One region of the uncultured Solobacterium sp. genome, then DNA from elsewhere that is predicted to be linked to it. Evidence: predicted binding sites of a transcription regulator. Region 1 holds the regulator's gene; the other holds the start of a gene.
What was found. The regulator HrcA, encoded in region 1, represses chaperone genes, less so after heat shock. The targets are predictions, from matches to a motif close to TTTTAGCACTNNNNNNNNNNNAGTGCTAAAA.
Positions count from the first base shown of each region.

Region 2: a site for HrcA is predicted at 1,852-1,882, ahead of ftsH (ATP-dependent zinc metalloprotease FtsH). Genes of this name have one in related genera too.

Region 1 covers NZ_CAUQGG010000003.1:152,732-157,698, reverse strand. The annotation lists gene dnaJ (molecular chaperone DnaJ) at 1-368, opposite strand, end outside; gene dnaK (molecular chaperone DnaK) at 431-2,251, opposite strand; gene grpE (nucleotide exchange factor GrpE) at 2,269-2,808, opposite strand; gene hrcA (heat-inducible transcriptional repressor HrcA) at 2,801-3,835, opposite strand; gene RWM19_RS03060 (hypothetical protein) at 3,999-4,202, opposite strand; gene RWM19_RS03055 (Gfo/Idh/MocA family oxidoreductase) at 4,214-4,967, opposite strand, start outside.
Region 2 covers NZ_CAUQGG010000017.1:847-5,813, reverse strand. The annotation lists gene RWM19_RS08120 (hypothetical protein) at 1-1,625, opposite strand, end outside; gene ftsH (ATP-dependent zinc metalloprotease FtsH) at 1,913-3,772, shown strand; gene rpiB (ribose 5-phosphate isomerase B) at 3,831-4,277, opposite strand; gene RWM19_RS08105 (prolipoprotein diacylglyceryl transferase) at 4,274-4,967, opposite strand, start outside.

The DNA of each region.
Region 1 (4,967 bases):
CCATTACTGGAACGACGTGATCCAGTGCTGAATCCACCCATACCTCCACCGAAGAATGAGGAGAAGATATCGTTGAGATCATCAAATCCACCAGCGTTAAATCCACCGCCAAAACCACCGAAGCCTCCACCTGCTTGGGAACCGTTCATTCCCGCAAAGCCAAACTGATCATACGTCTGACGCTTTTGTGGATCACTTAATACTTCGTAAGCTTCATTGATTTCTTTAAACTTGGCTTCTGCATCTGCTTCTTTATTTACATCAGGGTGATATTTTTTGGCTAACGAACGATAGGCTTTTTTAATTTCCGCATCGCTTGCCCCTTTGGATATTCCTAACACCTCATAGTAATCTCTTTTTTCAGCCATATCTTTTAGCCCTTTCTTCTCTTAAAAGAATGCGGAAACAAGCCCCGCATTCCTTTCAAACTTTACTTCTTTTCTTGGAAGTCTGCGTCAACAACATCGTCGTTTGCGCTTGTTGAATTACCTGCAGCATCACCAGCAGCCTGCTGACCTGCCTGACTTTGATACATTGCCTGAGCCATATCATTCGCTGCCTTTTCAAGAGCGTCTAACTTAGTCTTTAAGCCTTCTGTATCATTCTTATCGATAGCTTCTTGTAATTCATCACGTAACTTCTTCACTTCAGCCTTCTGTTCTTCAGTCACATTTGCATTTTCATTCTGCAATGTTTCATCAATCTGGTGAATGAAAGCTTCCGCACGATTCTTTGTCTCGATTTCTTCTTTACGTTTGTCATCCTCTGCCTTATGAGCTTCAGCTTCCTTAACCATGCGGTCAATTTCCTCCTCACTTAAACCAGAAGAGTTTGTAATCGTAATAGATTGTTTCTTACTTGTTGCCTTGTCAACTGCAGTAACGTGTACAATACCATTTACGTCAATATCAAATGTTACTTCAATCTGTGGAACACCACGTCTTGCTGGGGCAATACCATCTAACTGGAAGTTACCAAGTGTCTTGTTATCCTGTGCCATTGGTCTTTCACCCTGTAATACATGGATATCTACAGCTGGCTGGTTATCTGCAGCTGTTGAGAAAATCTGAGACTTACTTGTTGGGATTGTTGTGTTACGTGGGATAAGAACTGTCATAACACCACCCATTGTTTCAATACCTAATGAAAGTGGAGTAACATCAAGTAATAATACGTCCTTAACATCACCAGCGATAACACCACCCTGAATAGCAGCACCTAAAGATACACATTCATCTGGGTTAACAGACTTGTTAGGTTCCTTACCTAATTCATTCTTAATTGCTTCTTGAACAGCTGGAATACGTGTAGAACCACCTACAAGTAATACCTGGTGAATATCATTTGCTGTTAAACCTGCATCCTTTAATGCTTGACGAACTGGAATCAATGTTCTTTCAACAAGTCCCTTTGTCATTTCATTAAACTGTGCACGTGTTAATGTAGCTTCTAAGTGTAATGGACCTGCAGGACCAGCGGAAATAAATGGTAAGGAAATCTGTGTCTGTACCATACCAGATAAGTCCTTCTTAGCCTTTTCAGCAGCTTCCTTTAATCTCTGTAAAGCCATCTTATCTTGTCTTAGATCGATGTTATTTTCACGTTTGAAGTTATCTGCTAACCAATTGATGATAGCTTCATCGAAGTCGTCACCACCTAAGTGTGTATCACCATTTGTAGATAATACTTCAAATGTACCATCCGCAATATCCAAGATAGATACATCGAATGTACCACCACCTAAGTCATATACTAAGATCTTTTGTTCCTTAGATGTTTCTTTGTCAGAACCAAACGCAAGTGCAGAAGCAGTTGGCTCGTTAATAATACGTACTACATCCAAACCAGCAATCTTACCAGCATCCTTTGTTGCTTGACGCTGTGCATCGTTGAAGTATGCAGGTACTGTAATAACAGCCTTTTCTACCTTCTCACCTAAATAAGCTTCTGCATAACTCTTCAAATATGTAAGAATCATTGCTGAAACTTCCTGTGGTGTATATTCCTTACCTTCTAATGTTACTTTTTGATTTGTACCCATCAAACGCTTAATGGAATATACTGTGTCTTTATTTGTAATCAATTGACGCTTAGCCGCATCACCAACAATACGTTCACCATTTTTAAATGCTACAACGGATGGTGTTGTGCGGTTTCCTTCTGGATTCGCAATTACTTTTGCTTCGCCACCTTCCATAACGGATACGCAGCTATTTGTTGTTCCTAAGTCAATACCAATAATCTTGCTCATGTTTATCTTCCTCCTAGTTATTCACTAACCTTGACCATTGCTGCTCTTAGCAGACGGTCCTTTATACGATAACCCTTCTGTAATACTTCAATTACAGTTCCAGGTTCGACATTTTCTCTTGCTTCTGTCATCAATGCTTGATGCCAATTACCATCAAATGGTTGGTTTAATGCATCAATTTCTGTAATACCTTCTTTACTTAAAGCATTCTGTAGTTGTCCATAAATCATTTCGACACCCTTACGATATGCTTCATCGGATGTTGCTTGCGCTAACGCTCTTTCGCAACTATCTAATACAGGTAACAACTCTAATGCAAAGTTTTTCATCATAAACTTTGTACGGCTATCAAAATCAGCCTGTAGACGTTTTCTTGTATTCTCTGTATCTGCATACGCTTTTGCATATTCATTCTTGAGAACATTTACCTGTTCACTTAACTCTGTAATCTTTGCTTGAAGTGTTGTAACTTCATCAACTTCTTCTACTACTTCAGGAGTTTCAGTTTCAACTACTTCTTCAACTTCAGATTCTGTTTTTTTGATATCTTCACTCATTGCCACTTTCACCTCCTGAGTTATACATCTTCTCAATCAAACGTGCCGCATAATCAATTAGATTTACGACTTTTTCATAATTCATTCTGCTTGGTCCAACAACCATCAACTCTCCACTTTCCGTATCATTAACATGGAACTTGGAACGTACAACTGCTAAATCGTTATACCAAGTTAACTGTGCGCCTTTTGTTGTAGTTACCGCAACAGCATTTTCGCTGGAATCTAATCCACGCCATACCTTTGTATCATCAAACATCAACATCAATTGTTTCAACTTGTTGATATCTTCAAATTCAGGTTGATATAATACACGATCTTTTCCAGAGAAGTATACACTCTCACTCGCAAACTTTACGAACGCTCTAACAAACGCTGTAAAGAGTAGATCGTGGCGATGTACAACGCTACATAAATCAGGTTTGATATCTTCCATACGACCAGGTACTTCCGCAAGTGGAACACCCTGTAATCTCTTGTTTAAGATATCTGTACAAGCTTCCAAATCTTTGAATGGTACATCATCTTCAAAGTGGAAGTTCTTAGTTTCGGTATGTCCTGTATTTGTGATAAATACACATACCGCATTACGCGTGTCAATCGGAAACAATTTTATGTGTTCTAGACATTGCGTATTGGAATCTGGTCCGATTGCACCAGCTGTCATATTTGTCATTTCACTGAGGATTTCACAGCTTTGATGAACCGCCTCCTCAATGTTCATACTAGACACATCAAATGCACTACGAATTGCGAGTTCCATACGTTTATCAATGCCAGCAGTCATGTTCAATAAGTTCTCACAATAGAACTTATATCCCATCGTACTAGGAATACGTCCACTGGAAGTATGTGTCTTTTCCAGATAGCCCATTTCCTCTAAGACCTGCATATCATTACGGATGGTCGCACTGGAATATGGTAAGTCATACTGTTCTTGTAATGTACGCGAACCAACTGGTTCCGCCGTACGAATATACTCATCAACAATTGCCTTGAAGATTTCTATTCGTCTTGGTGTCAACATCTCCAGCACCTCCTTTTTAGCACTCTTTTTCAATGTCTGCTAATATAGTATACCAACACTTTAGCACTGTCAACAGTTTAGTGCTAATTTTTAACAAAAAAGACCGAAAATTTTCGGCCTTATATATCAGCTTATTTTTTAGTGCTCTAAACAAGAATATTCATCATTTAATTATCTGTATAGATACTATATTATTCTCACTAATCTCTATTCCTCCAAGATGTTCAGCATCCTTTGAAATGCCGATACTATCGATACCATCTTCATTATCTTCGCCTCGAAAGAACTCTGCTACATATCCATCAAAAGAATATCCTTCATCGTTAGTGATTCGTACATATTGATGCAAATATTCTTTCAGTTCCATATTTTTCCCTCTTATATTTCAATCGGATTTGGTGTCATCGCATCCTTGATGCGATCTAGTAACATAGCAGTTTCTAAACTACTTTGGATAGGCATAACTGGAGAGCTATGTTTCCCATTTTCAAGTAAGTTTACAAAGTGAGATATTTCTCCATAGAAGTCATCTACTTTATATGGACAATCAATAACTTCTACTTTGTCTTCAATCTTTAGCTCTGCACTTATAGGTCTATGCAAATCTCGAATACGGATTTCTCCCTTTGTACCCTTAATCAATACTTCTTTTTTTTCTGGTTGATTGATTGCAGTTTCTAGAGTGGCTAATGTATTGCCTATATGCATCTGTACCTTTGTATGTAAGTCATATCCATCCTCTAAGTCTACATCAATGTAATCGATGCGCAGTTTACCTTTGGTATATTCTGTAATCCATGTTGCACAATAACAGCCACAGTCTAGAAGAGCTCCTCCATATACTGGATTACTTAGGTAACTATTCTCAATGACTTCTTGTGGTTGTTTAGAATTGAGTATGGTATGAATTTCCTGAATATCTCCAATAGTACCTTTTTCAATCAGCTTATGTATCTTTTGATACAATGGTGTAAAACGAGGCTTCATGGCTTCCATCCATAATACTGGATGTTGTTTTAATACTTCCATGATTCCCTCAATCTCAAAAGCGTTTATACCTGCTGGTTTTTCAACCAGTACTGCCTTGCCTGCTTTGATGGCTTTGATCGACCATATATAATGATAGCCATGT
Region 2 (4,967 bases), on a different contig from region 1:
ACATCATTAAAGCATCTGAATAAAGTAGTTGATAGCCCTGCAAAATCAAGATTATCGAATTTATTTGTTATTGAAGAAATAATTACATTACTTCCCGTTGCAAGAATGTTTGAGTAGTCAATAATTTTATTAGCTTTAACAATAGTAAGCTTGTCATTAATATCTCCCCCATTTTCTTGCACCATTATGAGGTAAAGCAATCTAATAATTGTATTAATTAATTCATTCAAGTAGTACGATGTACCAAATTTAGCTAAATCACCAAAACTAATTTGTCCTGTCAACTTTTCAACTTGATTTTCATTCAAAATTAAATTAGCACCAGGTATCTGTATTCCTGCTATAGTATATGTGTCTGTTGCGATATGTATGAGTTGCTTAATAAAAGCTGCTACAAATGGCTTGGGATCTTTCTTTGTTCGTTCATATGATGCATTCAAAGCTTTTAAAAAACTTGCCTTTCTGTTTTCAATAAATGGACTCTTGTATTCTTTTGTATACACTACGTGATAAGTTAGAGGAATCTTTTTTCTTGTAGATGTAATTGTATTAGTCATAATATTGATTGTTCCAACCAGTAAACCCACAAGAGGATCATGACCTAGTGTTGCGAATCTATGATTAACACCTTTTTCATTATCTCCACCTTTGAATAGTCCTAAATTTTTTCCTTCTTGATATTTTTGAACATCATATGGTACTCCAGGCGTAGATATAATCATATTTAACGGTGCATAATAGTGACCTATTTTTTCTTTTTTATTTGATTCAAACTTACTCAATACTTTTTTCTGACTCTTTTTTAGTGCTTTCTCTTTTTTTCCAATATTAGCCTTTTCTTTTTCAGTAATATTATTCAATAGATAAATTCTTATAATTTGCAATGCAGTTGCAATCATAACCAAAGAAACTTCAGCTTTTGATAACTTAGTTTGATTTTTGAATTTTGAATCTAACAACTTGTATCGTAAAGAATATTTTTTGACCGCATTATTTATTTCTTCCTTAGATAGAAGTAAGTGCTCTTCAAACATATCACTTGAATTTTCTTGAATGTTATTTTCTTCTTTCTTGGAGTATCTTTCTTTACAGTATGTTTTAAACTCTTCAATGGCCACCTTCTCTTGATATGTAACTTTTTTATCTAAGTTTACTGTTGAAAGAATAATTTCTTCATATTTTTTCAAATCGCTAATATCAATACTATCTAAATATTTTACTACATCAGAAAAAGTAATATTATTATTTAAAATATCTTCGAGTTCTTTTTCAAATACTTCTGGACATTGTGGTATTTTTTCGTGAAATTGACTTACTAAATCGTCAATTTGTTTCTTTTCATGACGTGTTATTGTCCCATCAATATTTGCAATGTATTTAGCTAAAGAAATAGCCGCAAATGATGGATCAATATATAGTTTTCTTACTTTTTTACATGATAATCGTACTCCCTCGTATACTCCATTTTCGAATCCTTCTTTGTGTGCCTGTTCAACCTTCTTCTCTTCACTTTTTTTACATACTAAATATGTAGTCAAGCCTGCCAAAACCACTAAGATTACAACCCCTGACTTTCTTGAACTAAATTCTGAAATTCTATCAACTATTATCCCCTTCATAGACATATATAACCCTCCCTTATAAATCTATTTTAAATTATTATTAATATCATCATAGAACCCTATATTACTCGTTATACATACCAATACCTCTTTTATATGGGCTCTTTTTATACTTAATATCATATTATAAAAAGCAAAGAAGAAATACACTATTTTAAATTTTATATTTTTACTCTCACACCTCAATTATATTTGAAATGTTACTTTCACATCAAATCACATAGTATTTTATTAGCACTCTATGTTCGAATGTGCTAAAATCTTTTTATCCGAAAGGAGTTTTATAAAATATGAATGATAACAAGAAGAAAAAACCTCTTGTGTACTACTATGCATTTGTCGCAATTGTATTAGTATTACTCAACTTGGTTTTACGACCTGTAATTCAACAGGCACAAATTGAAGAAGTTCCTTATAGTACATTTATTCAACAAACCACCGATGACAAAATTGATGAGGTGACGATTGAGTCTTCTCAGATTACATACAAGCTCAAAGATGGCGATACAGTGTATTCTACTGTAAAAATAAATGACCCTGATTTAGTCGATCGTCTCGAAAGTCATGACGTGAAGTTCTCTGGTACACGTGTACAACAGGGTTCTCTATTTATGAACATCTTCTTTGGTTGGATCCTTCCAATCATTATTGCGGTAATGTTAATGCGTTATGTTAACCGTACAATGCAAGGTGGTGGAAAAGATTCTCCACTTGGAGGTGGAGGTCTTGGTGGAATGTTCAACCTAGGCAAATCAAATGCGCGTGTTTACGATAAGGATAAGACAACGATTCGTTTCCACGATGTGGCTGGCGAGGATGAAGCCAAAGAGAATCTGCAGGAAATTGTAAACTATCTACATGATCCAAATCAGTTTAAATCCATTGGTGCGACAATGCCAAAGGGTATTCTCTTAGTTGGTCCTCCAGGAACAGGTAAGACCATGCTTGCAAAGGCAGTCGCAGGTGAATCAAACGTACCATTCTTCTCTATCTCTGGTTCAGAGTTTGTAGAGATGTTTGTAGGTATGGGTGCTTCTAAAGTTCGTAGTTTATTTAAAGACGCAAAAGAAAAAGCACCATGTATTGTATTCATCGATGAAATCGATGCAATTGGTGGTAAGCGTAATGCAGGCAACTTTGGTGGTAATGATGAGCGTGAACAAACATTAAACCAGTTACTGACAGAGATGGATGGATTTGAAGGTAATAACGGTATTGTCGTTTTAGCAGCTACAAACCGTCCTGAAAATCTAGACCCTGCCCTACTACGTCCAGGAAGATTTGACCGCCGTGTTCCAGTTGAGTTACCTGACCTTCAAGGTCGTGAAGATATCTTAAAGGTACACGCAAAGAAAGTTAAGACTGAACCAGGCATTGATTACAATGTAGTTGCACGCATGGCTTCTGGTGCCTCTGGTGCAGAGCTTGCAAATATCATCAACGAAGCTGCTTTACGTGCTGTACGTGAAAAGAGAAATGCAGTTAGTCAGAAAGACTTAGAAGAAAGTATTGAAGTCGTTATTGCAGGATACCAAAAGAAGAATGCAATTCTAACGGATAAAGAAAAACTAGTTGTTGCATATCACGAAGTTGGACATGCATTAGTTGCGGCACTACAAACACATAGTGCACCTGTACAGAAGATTACAATCATCCCACGTACAAGTGGTGCTCTAGGCTATACAATGCAGGTAGAAGAAGGTAACCATCCTCTTTACACGAAGTCTGAATTAGAAAATCGTATTGCGACACTTACAGGTGGCCGTGCAGCGGAAGAAGTTGAGTTTGGTCAAGTTACTACAGGTGCTTCTAACGATATCGAACAGGCAACTAAAATTGCTCGTGCCATGATTACACGTTACGGTATGAGTGATGAATTCGATATGGTCGCAATGGAGACTGTAAATAACAAGTACCTTGGTGGCGATGCGTCACTTGCATGTTCAGATGGTACAGCTTCAACAATCGATCAAAAGGTTGTAGCTCTCGTGAAACAACAACACGACAAAGCAAAGCAACTATTAACGGAACATAAAGCAGATCTTGATCGAATTGCACAATTCTTATATCAAAAAGAAACAATTACTGGTGAAGAATTCATGGAGATTCTTGAAAAGAAAGAAGACTTTGAATTATCAGTAGTACAATAGCCTTCACATTCGTGAAGGTTTTTCTTTTTATCAAAAGAAAAAAACCGGCATTCACCGGTTAAAAGTTTCTCGCTTCAATATCCATCACCATGTTTACTCTACGTTCATGGCGGCCACCTTCAAATTCAGTATTCATGAATTCATCTACAAGCATCTTCGCCGTTTCAATTCCAATGACTCTTGAACCAAAGGCGATGATATTTGCGTTATTATGTAATCTTGAATATCTAGCACTATATGGTTCAGAGCAGATACATGCACGAATACCCCTTACTTTATTACATGCAATCCCAATTCCAACACCAGTCCCACAGATTGCGATACCGCGTTCTACCTCACCATTTACAACAGCCATTGATACCTTTTCACCCCAGATAGGATAATCTGTACTTTCCGATAAATCTGTACCGTAGTTAATAACTTCATGTCCTTGTGATTCAAGATACGCAACAAGTTCCTTCTTCATCTCTACAGATGCGTGATCATTTGCAATACCGATTCTCATGCGGCTACCTCCTTCTTCAAATCTGAATGATTCTGTCTATACCATAACAAGAAGGCTCCTGCTAAGAATACAAAGATAGAAATAAACTGTGATGTAGAGAAAATCCAAATTTGCCCACGAATTAAATCACCACGTAAGAACTCTACTAAGAATCTACCTAATCCATATAGAACTAAATACCACGCTGCTGTATCTTCTGGATGCTTGCCCTTTAATAAGTTTCTTAGTAAGAAAGCAAAGATTAAGAAGTTACCTGCAGAAGAAATTAACTCTGTAGGAATAACCTTGATACCAGCACCAGGTCCCAAAGACTCTGCCGGGAATTCTACACCATACCAGGCCGTTGTTCGAATACCATAACAGCATCCAGCAAAGAAACATCCAATACGTCCAAAGCCTTGTCCCAGTGAAACAGCAGGCATTAGTACATTTGCGTACTTCATGAAGTTCCACTTCTTCCACTTACAATAAATCCACGCAGCAATAATACCAGCGATGATACCACCATAGACCACAAATCCTTCATTACTCAAAATCACTACAGGATTCTGCACGAATGAATCCCATACCGTAAAGATATAGAGTAACTTCGCTCCAATGAATCCAAAGATGATGATAAAGAAAATCATTCCATCAATCTTTTCATATTCTAGTCCTTGTTTCTTTGCTAGACGTTCTGATAACCAAAAC